Alkaliphilus metalliredigens QYMF: one gene and its partner. Each later gene encodes a partner of the first gene's protein in a complex. Links are inferred from orthologs where the notes say so. Each region holds a gene or a part of one and is shown on either strand. Other genes may lie near its edges. The genes, in order: AMET_RS12505 and smc.

Region 1 (9,505 bases):
CATTTCCCCACTTCTACTGTTGAAGGTCACGCTGGACAATTAGTGCTTGGCCGATTAGAAGGAAAGTACGTTGTAGCTATGCAGGGAAGGTTTCACTACTATGAAGGGTATTCCATGCAGGAGATTACTTTTCCAGTACGTGTTATGAAGGCAATTGGGGTGGAATTGTTATTGGTGACCAATGCCTGTGGCGGGTTAAATGCAAAACTCCATCCAGGAGCACTAATGGTCATTGAAGATCATATTAATCTTACAGGAGCCAATCCGTTGATCGGCCCAAATATGTCTGAACTTGGACCAAGATTTCCAGATATGTCATCGGCTTATGATCGAGAGTTAATTGAATTAGTCCATCGGGTAGGGGCTAAACACCAGATTGAGATTCATCAAGGTGTTTATCTTGCAATCAGTGGACCAAATTACTTGTCTAAGGCGGAATTAAACATGGTGAGAATTTTAGGGGCAGATACTGTAGGTATGTCGACAGTACCCGAGGTAATTGTAGCTAGACATGCTGGCATCAAAGTCTTGGGATTATCCTGTGTAACAGATATGGCGATCCCTGAAGAACTAGAGTCGGTTAGTCATGAGCAAGTCATTGCAATTGCAAATAAAACACGTCCCCAGTTCATTTCTTTAGTGAAGGGGATTTTAAACGAGGTGTTAGAAGGGTGAGAATGGTAGATATTATTTCTAAGAAAAAGGAAGGATCTGCTTTATCTAGGGAGGAAATCATTTATTTTATAGAGGGTTATACAAATGGGAATATTCCAGATTATCAAGTTTCTGCACTATTAATGGCAATTTTCTTTCAAAAAATGAATAAAGAAGAAACTGTATATTTAACTGAAGCCATGATGAATTCAGGAGATTTGATTGACCTCAGTGATATTGAAGGAATTAAGGTGGATAAACACAGTACCGGAGGCGTTGGAGACAAAACATCCATTGCCCTAGGAGCTATGGTAGCCGCCTGCGGTGTTCCAGTAGCCAAAATGTCAGGAAGAGGATTGGGACACACCGGAGGAACCATTGATAAACTAGAGGCAATCTCAGGCTTTACTGTAGATATGACAAAAGAACAATTTGTTAATAATGTGAATGAGATAAAGTTGGCCATCGGAGGTCAAACTGGAGATTTAGCTCCCGCAGATAAAAAGTTGTATGCATTAAGAGACGTGACTGCAACTGTTGATAATATTTCATTAATTGCAAGTAGCATTATGTCTAAGAAACTGGCTTCAGGAGCAAATGCCATTGTTTTAGATGTCAAAACAGGTAGTGGTGCTTTCATGAAAGACTTAGATGACTCATTTGATCTTGCTCAGGAAATGGTTCAAATAGGCTGTCAAATGAATCGAGAAACTGTTGCCTTAATTACGGATATGGATCAACCCTTAGGGTGCGCGGTTGGAAATAGTTTAGAGGTAAAAGAAGCCATTGAAACCTTGAAGGGTAATGGACCTAAAGATTTCACAAACCTATGTATACACCTAGGTGCATATATGCTATTGCTAGCAGAGAGGGTTGCCACTGTAGAGGATGGAAAGAAAATGATACAGGATACAATTGATCAGGGCACGGCCCTTATGGTATTTGAAAAGTTCATTCAAGCCCAAGGCGGCGATCCAAAGGTGATCTATAATACTGATTTATTGTCTAAATCCAAGGGCATTTATAGACTTCAAGCCCTAGAGCAAGGTTATATACATAAAATTCAGGCCGATATCATCGGAATGAGCGCATTAGTCCTAGGGGCTGGACGAGAAACAAAAGAGAGTGTGATTGATTTATCCGTTGGGATTGTCTTGAATAAGAAGATTGGCGATTTCGTTGAAAAAGGCGATATCTTAGCCTACGTTCACTATAATGACGAATCTAAAAAAGAAGATGCTTTACAATTACTTGAAAATGCATATGAAATAAATGAAATAAAAGTTCAGCAAAGACAACTGATTTTTGGGATAGTCAGTAAAGAGGGAATGAAGAGACTGTAAGTACAGTCTCTTCATTTTTTTATATCTCTTTGTGTAACAGGAGGGTAATTTTTACATTAGCTGTGTCTTCTTCTCTCTGTATAACTATGTTTCCTGTTGGAGAATATAATATTGACAAAACAATAAGGAGGAGACGATATGCAGAGGAAAAAGTTTTTAAAGCTGATGAGTGGGTGTTTGATCTTAATGACAGTACTGGCATTAAATACCACAACCCTATTGGCTCAGCCCTTTGAATTACAGAGTAAAGCTGGAATTTTAATTGATGCTGCCACAGGTGAAGTCTTGTATGAAAAAAACATTCATGAATCATTACCACCAGCCAGTGTTACTAAAATTATGACAATGCTCTTAACTATGGAAGCGTTAGACACAAATAGAATTACTTTGAATGACAAAGTAGTCGTTAGTGAAAGAGCATCTAGTATGGGTGGCACCCAGCTTTATTTAGAACCTGGTGAGGTTAAAACAGTAGAGGAATTAATGAAAGGAATTGCCATACGATCAGCTAATGATGCCTGTGTTGCAATAGGTGAGCATATTTCAGGCTCAGAAGATGCTTTCGTTCAAAAGATGAATGAAAGAGCTAAGGAGCTGGGAATGAAAAACACGACTTTTATAAATACAAATGGACTCCCAGCAGAAGGACATGTGACTTCAGTTTATGATATCGCTTTAATGTCTAAGGAACTACTCAAGTACCCAGATGTGCAGAAATGGTTGACAACATGGATGGATACAGTGGTTGTAGGTAAAAGAGAATCAACCCAAGAGTTAGTAAATACAAATCGATTAATCCGTACTTATAAAGGTGCTACTGGACTAAAAACAGGATTTACACAAGCAGCCCTACATTGTTTATCTGCTTCAGCCACAAGAGGCAATAACACATTTATAGCTGTTGTGTTAGCGGCCCCAACCTCACAGGTTAGATTTAGTGAAGCTGCTCAATTACTTGACTTTGGATTTGCAAATTATAATACAATAGAAATTGCTGAAAGAGATGTCTTCATTGGTAATATCAACATTCAAAAAGGTCAAGAATCAATCGTTAGAGGTGTAGCAAAGGAGGACCTAAAGGTTCTTGTGAAAAAGGGTGAAGAAGACCAAGTACAAAAGGAAGTGATCTTACCACAGTTTGCTAATGCCCCTGTTCTAAAAGGTGATAAAATGGGGGAAGTGATTGCCACTATCAATGGGAAGGAAGTAGGGCGAGTAGACATTATTAGTGAGAGTGACATAGAAAAAGCTAATGTGGTCAATATGTTTACTAAAATGATAAGAAGTGTTGTTGGAGAGTAGAGCAGTGTACTATACTGCTCTACTTTTTCTTAGGAATGATTTATGCTATAATTAAATAATGTAGTGCAAAGGGGTGATGTAATTGAAGGTAATTATTAGTCATGAAAATTTAGATTTTGATGGATTGGCTAGTATGGTAGCTTGTTCAAAGTTGCATCCTGATGCAAGATTATTCTTTTCTGGCAAATTGAATGATTATGTAAAGCAATTTTTTAATTTATACAAAAATTCACTATCAATCAATCATGCTAATCAGGTGGATTTAGATGAAATAGAGGAACTCATTATTGTAGATGTGAGTACACCAAATCGAATTGGTAAGTTTAAAGAGCTCGTGGATAAAAATATAAAAATAACAATTTTTGATCATCATATTCAGGGTGATAATGTGATCGATTGTGAAAACAAAATAATTAAGCCCTATGGTGCATGTACAACTATATTGGTTCAGGAAATCATAAGCAAAGAGATCTCCTTGACTTCTTTTGAGGCAACATTACTTGCTATTGGTATTTATGCAGATACAAACTGTTTAACATTTAATGGGACAATTGATAAGGATGCGGAAGCTGTTGCCTTTCTCTTAAGCCAGGGTGCTAACATACAAATCGTTTCACAATATGTACAGGCATCTTTAGAGTATGAGCAGAACCAATTATTAAATGAATTATTAATGAAGTGTCAAGAGATTAATATCAAGGGTAATGAAGTTGTCATAGCTGTATCAACCTATGATCACTTTATTGGGGGATTAGGAAGTATCGCACATAGAATAATGGATATTAAAAGATGCGATGGGGTTTTTCTAATCGTTAAAATGGACAAGAATTGTTATGTAGTTGGAAGAAGTGGAAGTGATAACCTTAATATTCCTTATATTTTAACCCCATTTAATGGAGGGGGTCATGAACGGGCGGCCTCTGCAACTGTAAAAGAAGCAGATCCCCTTGATCTAAAAAATCAACTCATAGAATCATTAAAGGAAAGAGTTAATCCCCAATTAACAGCTGGAGAAATGATGAGCCACCCCGTAAAAACAGTGTATGAGCACATGAAAATACAAGAAGTAAATAAAATTATGCTAAGATATGGACATACTGGAATGCCGGTTCTTGAAGGAGATCAAATGATCGGTATTATTTCTAGAACTGATGTAGATAAGGCCATTATTCATGGATTAGGACATGCACCAGTAAAGGGTTTTATGACTAAGAATGTGAAAACAATTAACCCTAGCACTACCCTTAAAGAGATGAACCTATTACTAACTCGTAATAATATCGGAAGACTACCTGTAGTAGAAGATAACCAATTAATTGGAATTGTCACCAGAACAGATGTTTTGAAAATCATGTATGGTGCCGGGAGTCCCTACTGGTATAAAGAAACCTATGAAAAATCACTGAAATCCTATAATTTTAAAAAAGAGCTAGCGCAACTCCCGATGGATATACATACTATGTTCCAACAGGTAGGGCAGCTAGGAGATACAATGGGCAATGATGTTTTTATTGTGGGTGGTTTTGTAAGAGACTTTTTATTGGGTGAAGAAAATCAAGACTTGGATTTTGTTGTGGAAGGAGATGGGATTGCCTTTGCTCAAGCTTTAAATGAGATTATTCAAGGACGCCTAACGATCCATGAAAAATTCGGTACTGCAACAATCCAATTGCCAGATAAAAGGACATTGGATGTTGTCACAGCCCGAAGAGAATATTATGAGTATCCTGCAGCAATGCCCCAAGTAGAAAAGAGCTCTATTTGGAGTGATTTATTTCGAAGGGACTTTACAATTAACGCCATGGCAATTCAATTAAACAAATCCAAATTCGGTCAACTGATTGACTACTTTGGGGGAATTCAGGACTTAGAGGATAAGAATATTAGGGTTTTATATAATTTAAGCTTTGTTGAAGATCCCACACGAATATTTAGAGCAATTAGATTTAGTACACGACTTAACTTCAACATCGAAGATGAGACCAAGACATTTATACATGAAGCCATAAAAGATGGCATGTTAGATAGACTGAGTGCTGAGCGTTTAAGAGAAGAGATTTTAAACACGATTCTAGAAAAGAACATCCAAGAGAATATACTTTCACTTGATCGTTTTAAGGTATTAGAAATAATCCACCCTAAGCTTCAAGCCTCACAGGCAAATGTTGAAAAACTACAAACCTTAAAAGAGACAATAAACTATTTTAGGACATATGAGTCCAGGCCTGATGAAATTGAGGTGGTCTTAATCGTGTTAATGCACCTTTTATCTGATTTAAATGAGCATGACTTAGTGGAGAGTCTAAACAAATTGATTGCAAATAAAGGAAACTATTCAAAAATAAAAGAAACATTGGAAAATAGAAAGATCATTTATGAGCAATTAAAGCAAGAAGATCTCAATAGCTATGATCTATATCAACTCCTTAACCAGTTTTCATTAGAGAGTATCATCTATTATTATAACGACTGTGATCATTCCTATGTGAAACATTATTTACTGTTCTATGTTTTAAAGCTAAAGGAGATTCACGTAGAAATATCAGGTGAAGATTTAATTAAATTGGGGATTAAACCTGGTCCGATTTTTAGGATTGTATTAGAGAGGGTACTGGAGGAGAAGGTGAAGGGCAACATTTACCGTCGAGAAGAAGAAATTCAATTTGCTCAGCAACTTTATAGGAGCCTGAAGGGGGAGAAGAATGCCTAGTTTAGATTTAAATAGAATTTTAATGACCTTGCCAGGCATATTAATTGCATTGAGTGTTCATGAGTTTGCCCATGGATATACAGCCTATCTCTTAGGTGACCCCACTGCAAAACAGTATAAAAGATTAACACTAAATCCAATTGCCCACATTGATATAATTGGATTTTTAATGCTAATATTTGCAGGATTTGGTTGGGCTAAGCCCGTTCCCATTAATCCAAATTACTTTACAAGAAGAAAGTTAGGATACTTTCTTGTTTCCATAGCAGGACCTTTATCTAATGTCCTTTTAGCAATTTTCTTCTCCTTCGTTCTAGGGTTTCAAGTTCAATACTTTAGCAATGCCATTCTCAACAACATTTTGGTTTATACTATCTTTATTAACCTTGTTTTAGCTGTTTTTAACATGTTTCCTATTCCACCGTTAGATGGCTCTAAGTTGCTCTTAATTGCTCTACCAGATAAATATGAAGCAAAGTTTTTTGGATTAGAAAAATACTCCTATATTATTTTAATTTTACTCTTAGTATTTAATATTATTGATAAGGTACTTTTTCCTATTGTCAATTTCCTATTCCAATTACTGATGATTATGCTAATGTACGTTTTTTAGGAGGGATCTTATGGCATACAATATTAAAATAGAAGCATTTGAAGGGCCCTTCGATCTTTTGTTCCATCTTTTAGAGAAAAATGAGATTGAAATATATGATATCCCTATTCATGATATCACTGAACAATATGTGGATTATCTAAAACAAATGGAGCACTTGGACCTGGATGTAACAAGTGAATTTTTATTAATGGCAGCTACATTGTTAGAAATAAAGTCAAAAATGCTACTGCCTCGACCTATAATAGATGATCAACAGCTTGAAATAGGGGAAATAGACCCGAGAGAAGAACTAGTGAAACGGCTCTTGGAGTATAAAAAGTATAAAAATGCAGCTGGAGAATTAAGAGATAAAGAGGATTCTTTGAATAGGCTTTATTTTAAACCAAGGGAAGAATTCATAATTGAAAAAGAGATATATGATGAAGTATTAGAGGGTATGGATCTAACGGATTTGATAGGTGCCTTCGAAAAGATAATCCAGGGTAAGTTCAAACATCACGTTAAAGTCCAGCAAATTAGAGAAATGCAACGTGAAGAAGTATCCATTGAAAAAAAAGTTCAAGATTTGATTCATCTGATTAATGAGAACGGAACGGTAAGTTTTCACTCATTATTTAGTGACACCACTAGTAAGATCGAGGTAATTACAACTTTTCTAGCTTTACTAGAATTAATCAAAATGAATAAAATCATTATCCAACAAACAAAAAGTTTTGAAAGTATTATGATCAAAGAGAAAAATCTGTCACAATAACATAGAGGTGTATGAAATGGATAAAAACTATATAAAAGCAGCGATAGAAGCAATCTTATTTGCTTGGTCAGATCCGATATCCTCAAGTGAATTAAGCAATATACTCGATATCAAGGTAACTGAAACAAAAGAAATAATGAAGGAAATGATAGATGAGTTCAACTTTCACAAAAGAGGAATCCAAATTATACAGATGAATGATCATTATCAAATGTCTACTAGAGCGGAGTATCATGAAATTTTGCAGAAATTATTTGAACCTAAGCAAAATAAGGGCTTAACCCAGGCATCTTTAGAAACCCTTGCGATCATCGCATATAGACAACCGATTACTAAGACGGAAATTGAAAGTGTACGAGGTGTAAAATGTGATAAAGCAATTAGTACATTGTTTGAAAAAAACTTAATTGAAGACAGAGGAAGACTAGAGAAGACAGGAAGGCCCATTTTATTTGGGACGACACTGCATTTCTTGAAAAACTTTGGTCTTAAATCACTAGAGGATCTTCCGAAAATCACAGAGATAGATCAAGCAAATGAGGAAGAGTTAATTAAAGATATATATAATCAGCAATTAAAGGGGCGATAGGAACAATGAAACAAAGGATTGGATTTATTGGAACAGGAAACATGGCGACTGCCATTGTTCAAGGGTTAGTCAAAGATTATGTGGGCATGGAGAATTATATATCTGTAAACAACAGACCTACAACTCAAGATAAAATGTCAAAGGCTGAAAGTTTACATAAAAAATTTAATGTAAACCTAGAAGCCAGTAATCTTGATATTGTAAAAAAAAGTAAGATAATCTTTTTAACAGTAAAGCCAAACATCTACCCAAAAGTATTAGAGGAAATCAGAGAATTTATCACATCAGAGCATGTTATTGTATCGGTAGCAGCGGGTGTGAGTATTGCATTAATAGAAGGTTTTTTTGATAAGCCTGTCAAAGTAATCCGAACGATGCCTAACACACCTGTCTTTGTAGGTGAAGGAATGACGGCGGTTACACCTAATAATTACGTCACTGATGATGAGTTAAGGACAGTTGTTGAAATATTTAGTAGTATGGGTGAGGTTGAGATAATAGGGGAGGGAATAATGGATGCAATTCCAGCTATTAGTGGTAGTAGTCCCGCCTATGTTTATACATTTATTGAAGCATTGGCAGATGGAGGCGTGTCATTGGGCATTCCCAGAGATAAAGCCTATAAATTTGCAGCCCAAGCAGTTTATGGTGCCGCGAAGATGGTCTTAGAAAGCAATGAACACCCTGGAGTGTTAAAGGACCAGGTATGCTCTCCAGCAGGGTCTACCATTGAAGCACTTTATGTTTTAGAAAAAAATGGATTTAGAGGAACCATTATTGAAGCAATGAAGGCATGTACCCATAGAGCCAAGGAATTAGGCCTTAGTGAGCACAAGACACATATCGAATAAAAAAGTAGAGCAGAAATCGCTCTACTTTTTTATTGTCTTGATTTAAGTATGGATTTTATAAATAAATAACTCAATAATCTAAGTTGTTTCTAAATTTTCTTTTGACAACGATTTTAATTTATACAATTGAGTAGAATCATCTGGAAGCTTACTAAAAGACTTATAAGTAATTGTTTTGTTAGGTGATCCGCTGTGTAGTCCTAAAGCGATGGCCACATATCCTAAATTGATTTTCATAAATACTTCACCTCAGCCGTTATAGAATGTATGATAGACCTATTCATATGAATGGTACGTGATATTCATTATCAATTGATAGGGTGGTATTGATAAAACAATTAATTTCGACATCCGCAAAATAGAGTTGGAATTTATGTCGAACTTTAAAAAGCAATATTTAGAAATGAAGTCGAAAAATCATGTCGAATGAAAATGATATCGACAAATCGACACGACAAACATAGACAAAGTATTTGTCGAATAAAACTAAAGCGTTTGTCGAAATTCAGATATGTCAGTTTAAGGATGGTTATTGTCGAATCACTAACATTATGATAACCAGCAATTCGTATTCATAACCGGAGTTTTAAAAGAAAGTTACTTAAATGCGTAGTTGTTTGTAGTTGTTTGTAGTTGTTTATAGTAGCTATGGTAGTTCAATGATGATTCAAGAGGGCTTCATAGAT
Region 2 (10,647 bases), 190 kb from region 1 along the record:
TTAACTACAAGCTTTGCAATGCTTAAGGTCATCGAAGAAGTAGGCATTCCCTGTCATATGACGGCTGGATTGAGTTTGGGTGAATATACATCCTTGGTGAAGGCAGAAGTTCTCAGTTTCAGAGATGCAGTGCAACTTGTGAAAAAAAGAGGTAAATATATGCAGGAGGCTGTTCCAGTTGGAGTGGGAACAATGGCTGCTATTTTAGGATTAGATCGTGACACACTACAAAAATGCTTGGTAAATTGTCAAGAGTATGGAATTGTAGAAACCGCAAATTATAATAGTCCTGGGCAAATTGTGATTTCAGGTGAAGTGAAAGCAGTTGAAAGAGCTGTGAAAGAAGCCATGAACTTTGGTGCGAAAAAGGCAGTTATATTGCCTGTCAGTGCGCCATTTCACTCAAGTCTACTTATACCTGCAGGTGAAAAGTTAAGGATGGATCTTGAAGGATATCATTTTTCAGATCCAGAGATACCTGTTGTGACCAATGTAAAAGCCAAAATACTTAAGAATAAAGAAGAAGTTGTCTCCTCATTGGTACAACAAGTGAGTCAATCAGTTTTATGGGAGGATTCAATTGTATTAATGCTTAATGAAGGTGTTGAGACTTTTGTTGAAATTGGACCAGGAAAAGCTTTAACTGGGTTCATAAAGAGAATTGCTAAGCAATTAGGAAAAAACGTGACGACTCATCAAATTGAAGATGTAGAAGGTTTTAATAAGGTGAGAAGTCAATATCAATAGGAGGGATTTTGTTGAAATTACAAGGGAAAGTAGCTTTTGTAACAGGTGGGTCCAGAGGAATTGGAAAGGCCATTGCATTGAAATTAGCTCGTTGCGGGTCAAATGTCGTAATTAACTTTACCAGCAATGAAGAGGCTGCTCAAGCTGTAGTCAAAGAAATTGAGGCATTAGGGGTAAGAGCCTTGGCATTGAAGGGTAATGTTGCTAGTGCAGAGGATGTTAAATTTATGCTAGAAAGTTTTGAACAACAGTTCGAAAGCATTGATATTCTGGTGAATAATGCTGGAATTACAAGGGATAATTTGCTTATTCGAATGAAAGAAAGTGACTGGGATTCTGTCATGGAAGTGAATTTAAAGGGTGTATTTTTATGTACTAAAGCTTTTGCTAGAAAGATGATAAAACAAAAAAAAGGAAAAATAATCAATATTTCATCAGTAGTAGGTGTATCAGGTAATGCTGGGCAAAGCAACTACAGTGCCTCAAAGGCTGGAGTGATTGGATTTACAAAATCCATGGCTAAGGAACTAGCAAGCAAAGGGATTAACGTCAATGCAGTTGCCCCTGGGTTCATTGAAACTGATATGACTGCAGTCTTAGGAGAAAGTGTGAAAGAAGGATTAATAGAAGGAATTCCTTTGAAAAGATATGGTCGGCCCGAGGATATTGCCAATCTAGTTGCCTTTTTAAGTAGTGAAGAGGCACACTATATAACGGGTCAAGTCATTCATGTTGATGGTGGCATGAACATATAAGTTGGAACTGTATCAATGATGAGGTTTAACAGCATTAATTAATATACAAGTAAACTAGAAATTAAAATCATTAAAAATCTGAGGAGGAATATAAAATGATATTTGAAAAAGTTGTAAAAATTATTGGAGAGCAATTAGGACTTAGCGACGTAAGTGAGGTTAAGGGAGAAACATCATTAATGGGTGACTTAGAGGCTGATTCTTTAGATGCTGTTGAAATTATCATGGAAATTGAAGATGCATTTGGCATTGAAGTACCAGACGAAGAAGCTGAAAAATTTAAAAATATCGGAGACATCGTAAAATACGTAGAAGCCAATCAATAAATAAAAAGGTCCCGATGATTATCGGGACTTTGTAAATAAAGGAGGGAAGTCATGAATAGAAGAGTTGTGGTAACTGGATTAGGATGCATTACTCCTGTGGGAGTAGGAAAAGAGCAGTTTTGGAGCTCTTTAATTAATGGGGTATCTGGAGTAAGTGAAATCACACGATTTGATGCCTCAGAATTACCAACGAAAATTGCTGCTGTTGTGAAAGACTTTGATGGCGAGGATTATATTGACAAAAAAGAACTGAGAAAAATGGATCGATTTACCCAATTTGCTGTGGCCGCCTCGCAACTAGCCATTGAGGATAGTGGATGTAATCTAGAAGAAATCGTTCAAGAACGATTTGGTGTTGTACTAGGTTCTGGTATAGGTGGTATTGAAACACTTGAAGCCCAAAAAGAAAAAATGTTGGAAAAGGGTGCTAAGAGAGTGAGCCCATTCTTTATTCCAATGATGATTTCTAATATGGGCTCAGGTTATATTTCTATGATTCTTGGTGCTAAAGGACCCAATACAACTGTTGTAACGGCCTGTGCTTCTGCAACAAATGCAATAGGGGAGGCATTCAAAATCATCCAGCGTGGAGACGCTGACATGATGATGACTGGCGGAGCTGAAGCTTCTATTACGCCCTTAGCTATGGCAGGATTCTGCTCTATGAAGGCAATGTCAACGCGGAATGAAGAGCCTGAGAAGGCCAGTCGTCCCTTTGATAAAGACCGAGATGGATTTGTTATGGGTGAAGGTAGTGGGATGTTGTTGTTAGAAGACCTTGACCATGCTCTAAAAAGAGGGGCTAAAATCTATGGAGAAGTGGTTGGTTACGGTATGAGCGCTGACGCATATCATATTACTTCACCAGCTCCAGGTGGAGAGGGTGCTGCCCGAGCTATGCAAAATGCATTAAATGATGCAAAGGCAAATCCAGAAGAGATTGATTATATTAATGCTCATGGGACAAGCACTCCATATAATGACCAATTTGAAACCATGGCTATTAAAACTGTCTTTAAAGAACATGCAAGTAAATTGTGTATTAGCTCTACAAAGTCTATGACGGGACATCTATTAGGTGCAGCAGGAGGAATTGAAGCAATGGCCTGCGTTTTAGCAATACAAGAAGGTGTGATTCCACCGACAATTAATTATACAACACCTGATCCTGAATGTGACTTGGATTATGTTCCTAATATAGCAAGAAATAGAGAAGTGAACTATGCTTTATCGAATTCATTAGGATTTGGGGGACATAATGCAACTGTGCTCTTCAAGAAATACCGTGGACAATAAAAGGTTGAACATCGTAAAGTAAAAATAATTATAGGAAGGTATTGATGCCTGCCTATAATTATTTTTGCATTTACAAAAGGAACGTAGTACAATAAAAGTGAAATTCAGATGGCGTAATTTTTCCCGAAGTTGAAAATTGGGAAGTTCGATAGGAGTCTATATAACGTAATTATAGGGTTTTACTCGGCCAATCTTTAGGGGGGTGTCTTATACCCTGGAGACCATAACCTGATAAATATAGGCAGAAAGTAAAAGAATAAATAGGTTGGAGGTAAGGCGATGAAATACCTAGGAAATAAAGGCCTACCAAGTGTAGACTTTGAGGAAATGATACAGTATCAATTTAAGGACAAGCAATTATTAAAGGAAGCCTTAACCCATAGCTCTTATGCTAACGAGTCAAAGGTAAAAAAAATCAAACACAATGAACGCTTAGAGTTTCTTGGAGACTCTGTACTCGGTATCATTATTAGTGATTACATTTTCAAAAAATATACCCATTTACCCGAAGGGGATCTAACCAAAGTCAGGGCTAATGTTGTTTGTGAACCTGCTTTGGGTAGTTGTGCCACAAAGATTAACCTAGGAGGCTTTTTAAGACTTGGACGTGGGGAAGAGGTTTCAGGAGGAAGGCAGCGTGAGTCGATTTTGGCTGACGCTTTCGAAGCTTTGATTGGCGCTTTATATCTTGATGGAGGCATGGTTATCGCTCAGACATTTGTATTGAATCATTTGATAGACAGTGTTGAACAGGCAACAAAGGGAAGCTTATTCAGAGATTACAAGACATATCTTCAGGAATTGTTACAGAGTAAACATTCGGAACGTATCACATATCAAGTTATAAAAGAGTCTGGTCCAGATCATAGTAAAATATTTGATGTAGAAGTCCTTTTAGGAGAGCAACTCTTAGGTCATGGAATGGGGAAAAGTAAAAAAGAAGCAGAACAGAGGGCAGCCAAGGAAGCTGTGGAAAAGATAAAGGATCAGTATGTCTAAAAATCGATACATCATTCCGATTTTTATTCCCCATGAGGGATGCCCAAATGATTGTAGTTTTTGTAACCAAAAGACAATAGCCGGTACTTCTAGTCAGGTGAACGTTGAAAAAATAGAAACGATAATCCAATCCTATCTAAAGCTGTATACGAATCAGCAAAAACAACGAGAAATTGCTTTTTATGGTGGTAGTTTTACAGGCTTACCAATGGAAGTACAAAAACAATACTTAACAGTGGCATTTAATTATAAGAAAAAAGGACTTATTGATGGCATTCGGTTATCAACGAGACCAGACTATATTAACGAAGAAATTTTACAACAACTAAAATTTTATGGTGTGACAATCATTGAGCTAGGAGTCCAATCCACAAACGAAGAAGTACTTAAGATGAACAAACGAGGGCATAGCAAAGATGATGTATTCAAAGCAGTGAAAAGCATTAGAAAATATGAATTTCAGCTAGGACTACAAATGATGATTGGTTTATTTGGCGATACTGAGCAGCGAATTGAACAAACTGCCAAGGACTTAATTTCATTGAGGCCTGATTTTGTTAGGATATATCCAACTTTAGTCATTCGTGATACTGCACTAGAGCGTTATTATTATGAGGGAATATTTGAACCCTTGGGCTTAGAAGAGTGTGTAGATATCTGTGAATCCTTACTAGTTGCCTTTGAAGGCAATCACATTAAGGTGATTCGACTAGGATTACAGAGCACAGAGGAGATTGCCTATGGCAAAAGTATCATCGCAGGTCCTTATCATCCTGCCCTAAGAGAATTGGTGGAATCAAAGATGTTTTCCTCTCGAATTGAAGCATTGTTACATACTAAAGAATCCGACGAGATCAAGGGATGTATACTGACTGTGTATTGTCATCCAAGAAGTGCATCAAAAGTCGCAGGACATAAGAAATGTAATAAGAGTTACTTCTTAGAAAAATATCAATTGGCAAAGTTTATTGTTAAAACCCAGGAAAATATAGATGAAAAAGAAGTTGAGATTCAAATCACAAAAGTACTTAAATAGTTTTAATAGAGATTACGCCTGCTTTATGATAAAATAATTCAGTAGCAAATGAGCGTAAAATTGAGGTGATCAATTTGTATTTAAAGAGATTAGAGATACAAGGATTTAAATCCTTCGCCAATAAAATTGAAATGAATTTTGAACAAGGGTTTACAGCGGTTGTTGGCCCTAATGGAAGTGGGAAAAGTAATATTTCTGATTCTATTAGATGGGTACTGGGAGAACAAAGCGCTAAAAGTCTAAGAGGTAGCAAGATGGAAGATATTATTTTTGCCGGTACGGCGAAAAGAAAGGCTTTAGGAATGGCAGAGGTCTCCTTGACCCTAGATAATAGTACAAAAATGTTTCCATTAGATTATAATGAGATCACAATTACACGTAGGGTTTATCGTTCGGGAGAAAGTGAATACTTTCTCAATAAATCTTCTTGTCGATTGAAAGATATTAGGGAAATGTTAATGGATACAGGGATTGGTAAAGATGGATACTCTATTATTGGACAGGGAAGAATTGATGAAATTTTAAGTAGCAAATCTGAAGATAAAAGACAGGTCTTTGAAGAAGCAGTTGGAATTGTAAAATACAAAACACGAAAAGAAGAGTCTGAGAAAAAACTCCAGAATACCACGGAAAACTTAGATAGGGTAAAAGATATCTTATCGGAATTAGAAAAGCAATTGAATCCATTGAAAAAACAAAGTGAAAGAGCTGAATCCTACAAACGATTTAAAGAAGTCCTTCTACGATTAGAAGTAAACTTATTCATTAGAGAGATTGATAAGATTGATGGTGAGCTAAAACATATTCAGGAACAAATTGAGGTATTGAATCATTCTCATATAGAGCAAAAGAAGGAGAAGGAGCAGTTTCAAAGGCAACTTCAAAATATGAAAAATCATATAGAAGAACAAGAACAGGAAATCCAAGTATGTCAAAACCAGCACCATCACATAGAAAATCAGATAGAAAAAAAAGGTGGACATGTAAATCTTATACATGAAAAAATACTCAATAATAATGAAAATATAAAACGTTTAGACTTTGAGATGGCTAAAATTAACGAAGATAAGATACAGTTGTCCATTCAGCTAGAAGAGAGATTAAAAAAGTTTGATGAGATTTGTATCCAAATAGATGAAGTCAAGAATGATTTAGAAAAAAAATCTGATTTATTAAAAGGATTAATGAATCAAAGTGAGTTAGAAGAGAAAAATATTGAAGATTCTAAGTCAATGATTATTGATATGCTAAATCAGATTTCAGAGAAAAAAAGTGAATTAAATAGCTTGAAGACTTTAAAGAAGACTATTGATGATCGAAAAGTGCAAGTTCAGCAAACGGGTCAAGCGCATCAGGAAAATGCAATAGAAAATCAAAACATGATTGTGACATTAAAAGAAAAGAAAACTAGCGTTAGTGAAAAAATCAGGTTTATCAACAAAAATATAATTGAAAAACATGAATTACTAGAAAACACACTAAGGAAAAGCAAACAGCTATCCATTGAAGTTGAAGCCGCTAAGAATTCGATTAACTATAAAACGTCTCGAAAAAATATATTGATGGAAATGGAACGAGAGCATGAGGGTTTTCACAAAAGTGTCAAGAATGCCCTTGGAATTTGCAAAAAACATAGTGAACTGGATCAGGGCATATATGGCGTTGTGGCAGATTTACTTCAAGTCCCTAAGGGGTATGAAATTGCCATAGAAGTAGCCTTAGGATCTGCCATTCAAAACATTGTTAGTAGAAACGAGTATGATGCTAAGAAATTAATTGAATACATGAAAAAGTATAACCTGGGAAGGGTTACCATACTCCCGTTAACAGCCATAAAGCAACGAAACATCACACTAGAGGAAAATCGAATCATCCAACAACATGAGGATGTTAAAGTAGCCTATGATTTAGTTGACTGTGCAAATGAATTCAAAACAATTTTTTCAAACCTTTTGTCTCGGGTTTTAATTGTAGAAAATATGGATAAAGGGATCAAGGTTGCACAAAATTTAAATCATCGTCTTAGGGTTGTCACAATAGAGGGAGACGTTTTGAACATCGGAGGGTCATTGACTGGAGGAAGTAATAGTAATAAAGGAACTAGTATTTTAAGTCGAAAACGGGAGTTAGACGATTTAAATGAATTGATTAAAAAAGAGACTGAAGTATACAAACAAAAGGAAAGTCAATTAAATTCATTAGAAGGACACATTCAAGCTATTCAGGAAGAGATTAGTAATGTGAAGGAAGAACAACAACAATATAAAATAGAAGAAGCCACTTTAAGTAACCAATTAGACCAAAGTATAAAGGAAGAACAGCAGATCAAAAATTTAATTAGTCAGGTTTCTAGAGAATTAAAGCAGTTAATTGAAACAGCTAATGAGACGGATGTTAAATCAAATATGATACAATCCGAAATTCAATGTCTAGAGATGAAGATCGAAAATATACAAGAAAAGCTAAATCAAATGCAGGAATTGATGCATGGGGAAAAGCAAAAAGTTGAAGCGATTAGCAGTGAAATCACAGAGAGAAAAGTAAAATATGCTTCCATCGAGGAACAAAAGAAATCGGTCTTACAGGAAATAGAAACAGTACAAGATGTGATTCGTGTCAGTGAAGAAGGGTTAGTTGAAAAGGACAAAGAAGTTAAAGGCTCCAGGGAAAAGTTTGCTGACTTCGAAAAAGAATTAAAGCAGGGTAAATTGTCACTACAGGAGCTCAATAAAGAATTAAAAGAGACTGAAAATCGACTTTCGATCACAAGAAAAGAAAAAATCGATTTACTGCAGCATGCATCACAACAACAAGAGGCCCTGGAAAACATTGAAAGGGTCATTTCTGAGCTTTTAGATAGTATTCACAAGCTGGACGTTAAACGAACTAGACTCGAGATGCAACAACAGAGTGTCTATAATAAATTATGGGATGATTATGAGTTAACTTATAATAAAGCCATTGAAATTAAAGAAGAAACAGGTGATTTAACAGGTTCAGTTAAGGAAATTAAAGATTTAAAAGAGAAAATTAAAGCTTTAGGAACCATCAATGCCGATGCTACTGAAGAGTACATTAAGGTGAAGGAAAGACATGATTTTCTTAACCAACAACAAATGGACTTAGATCAGGCACAGCAATCCCTGATGAAAATCATTAGTGATATGGAGCAAACAATGAAGCAGTTGTTTGTGACTCAATTCAAACACATAAAGAAGAACTTTAATGAGGTTTTTATAAGACTGTTTGGTGGAGGTAGGGCTGACTTAATATTAGAGGATCCTGATAATCCATTATCATGTGGAATCGAAATAGTGGCACAGCCACCAGGCAAGAAGCTCCAAAACTTATCATTACTATCTGGAGGAGAAAGAGCATTGACTGCCATATCACTACTGTTTGCTATTTTACTAGTGAAACCAAGTCCCTTTTGTATACTTGATGAGATTGAAGCAGCCTTAGACGATGCAAATGTACATCGTTTTGCGCATTTTTTAAAGGATCTTTCTGTTGATACACAGTTCATTGTTGTGACACACAGAAAGGGAACAATGGAAAATGCTGATGAGTTATACGGTGTTACAATGGAGAGTGAAGGCGTATCACAATTAGTATCTGTTAAACTAACTGAAGATAAGAATAATACAATTGCAAGCTAGGAGGATGTACATGTTTAAAAAGTTTTTCAATAGGCTGATAAAGCAAGAAAAGACCGAGGATAGTGCTGTAGATAAAGATGTAGAGTCAGAGGATTTAGAAAGAGATCAAGAAGAAGTAGAAGACATAATAGAAACAGAGGAAGTAGAAATAGAAGAGGAATTAAAAGTAGATAAGGAATCAGAATGTATAGACGTTAAAAATGAAGCAGAAGACCAAATTAAAAAACAACTAGATGAATCTAATAAACAAATGGAGGATGTTTCTTTAACTTTGTTAGAAAACCCAGAGCATCTTGATGAAACTGCCGAAGCAGAAATGGAAGAAGCAATTCAAGTGCAAAATAAAGAAGGTGAAGGCCCTCTCAGTTTATTTAAAAGACTAAAGGAAGGTCTATCTAAGACGAAACAAGGAATTACAGGTAAGGTAGATGAGTTGTTAAAGTCCTATAAGAAAATAGATGAAGCGCTTTTTGAAGAATTAGAGGAAATACTGATCACATCAGACATTGGTGTTAAAACAACAATGGAGATTATTGATGGATTACGGGATAAAATTAAAGAAAAAAAGGTGTCGGAGCCTGAACAAGTAAAGGAATTGCTGAAGGAAGCTTTAATTGAAATTTTACAACGATTACCTGATGCCCAAGTAAATATAGAGCCTGGTCCCGCAATTGTATTAGTGGTTGGCGTTAATGGCGTTGGGAAAACCACATCCATAGGAAAGATGGCTCATCGATTTAAGCAGGATGGTAAAAAAGTATTATTAGCTGCTGGAGATACTTTTCGTGCAGCCGCAAGTGAGCAATTAGAAATTTGGGCCCAACGAGTTGGGGTAGAGGTAGTTAAGCATCAAGAGGGATCTGATCCTGCAGCTGTGATATTTGATGCAATTCAAGCAGCTAAGGCAAGAAAGGTTGATGTATTAATTTGTGATACAGCTGGAAGGCTACACAATAAAAAGAATTTGATGAATGAATTAGGCAAAGTATTTAAAGTGGTGGATAGAGAATACGGTGAGGCCACTAAGGAAGTCTTGTTGGTTTTAGATGCAACAACGGGACAAAACGCCATTCAACAAGCAAAAACATTTAAGGAAGTAGCAAATATTACGGGATTGATCTTAACCAAGCTAGATGGAACTGCTAAAGGCGGCGTTGTCATCGGAATAAGTCAGGAATTAACCATACCCGTAAAGCTAATCGGAGTAGGAGAAAAAATGGAGGATTTACAGCAGTTCAACGCCACGGATTTTGTGAAAGCATTGTTTGGTGAAGAAGCGTAGCAGCGTTTTGAAAAAAGAGTGAAAATGTTTTGTTTAAATAGTCAATAAAAAATACTTGACACCTACTGAAATATATTATAAAATGTCTATTGTAAAGGAGTTATACTTTACAGTAGAGATAGGAAGTGTCTAGATGATTGAAAAAACAATTCAAATATCAATGCTGTATGACTTTTACAATCAACTATTGACTCAGAAACAACGGGAGATGGTCGACCTTTACCATAATCAAGACTTATCTCTTAGTGAAATTGCTGAAGAGTTTGAGATTTCTAGACAAGCTGTATATGATACAATTAAAAGAACTGAAAAGATTTTATATGACTATGAAGAAAAATTGAAGCTATTAGATTTGTTTACAAATAAAACACATGGAATTGAAAAAATATATAAACATATCGTTATACTAGAGGGTTTAATGGGAAAAAATCAACCACTAGAAAACCAGAGAGCTCAAATTGAAAATATTAAAGACCTATTGAACAAGCTTTTAAGCAATTAGACTCCCGAGGAGGGATAAAATGATTTTCGAAGGCTTAGCCGACAA

The links.
Region 2: the proteins of AMET_RS12505 (region 1) and smc are in contact, whole or in part, in a crystal structure (PDB 3ZGX), measured with the Bacillus subtilis proteins. The link is inferred for Alkaliphilus metalliredigens QYMF from one-to-one orthologs.

Annotation. Positions count from the first base shown.
Region 1 is NC_009633.1:2,565,369-2,574,873, forward strand. Bases 5,526-8,505 are described here. They hold AMET_RS12505 (segregation and condensation protein A), read left to right. Parts: upstream 5,526-6,632; coding sequence 6,633-7,379; downstream 7,380-8,505. Other genes in these bases: AMET_RS12495 (CBS domain-containing protein), read left to right, coding at 5,526-6,009; AMET_RS12500 (site-2 protease family protein), read left to right, coding at 6,002-6,622; scpB (SMC-Scp complex subunit ScpB), read left to right, coding at 7,396-7,968; proC (pyrroline-5-carboxylate reductase), read left to right, coding at 7,974-8,505. Outside these bases: AMET_RS12480 (purine-nucleoside phosphorylase), read left to right, coding at 1-675; AMET_RS12485 (pyrimidine-nucleoside phosphorylase), read left to right, coding at 678-1,997; AMET_RS12490 (D-alanyl-D-alanine carboxypeptidase family protein), read left to right, coding at 2,136-3,299; more of AMET_RS12495, read left to right, coding at 3,382-5,525; more of proC, read left to right, coding at 8,506-8,819; AMET_RS25810 (hypothetical protein), read right to left, coding at 8,898-9,056. UniProt on the Bacillus subtilis protein: Participates in chromosomal partition during cell division. May act via the formation of a condensin-like complex containing Smc and ScpB that pull DNA away from mid-cell into both cell halves.
Region 2 is NC_009633.1:2,763,128-2,773,774, reverse strand. Bases 4,897-9,018 are described here. They hold smc (chromosome segregation protein SMC), read left to right. Parts: upstream 4,897-5,233; coding sequence 5,234-8,818; downstream 8,819-9,018. Other genes in these bases: ftsY (signal recognition particle-docking protein FtsY), read left to right, coding at 8,829-9,018; AMET_RS13585 (elongator complex protein 3), read left to right, coding at 4,897-5,159. Outside these bases: fabD (ACP S-malonyltransferase), read left to right, coding at 1-747; fabG (3-oxoacyl-[acyl-carrier-protein] reductase), read left to right, coding at 756-1,502; acpP (acyl carrier protein), read left to right, coding at 1,598-1,828; fabF (beta-ketoacyl-ACP synthase II), read left to right, coding at 1,880-3,124; rnc (ribonuclease III), read left to right, coding at 3,404-4,123; more of AMET_RS13585, read left to right, coding at 4,116-4,896; more of ftsY, read left to right, coding at 9,019-10,100; YlxM family DNA-binding protein, read left to right, coding at 10,234-10,602; ffh (signal recognition particle protein), read left to right, coding at 10,622-10,647. UniProt on the Bacillus subtilis protein: Required for chromosome condensation and partitioning.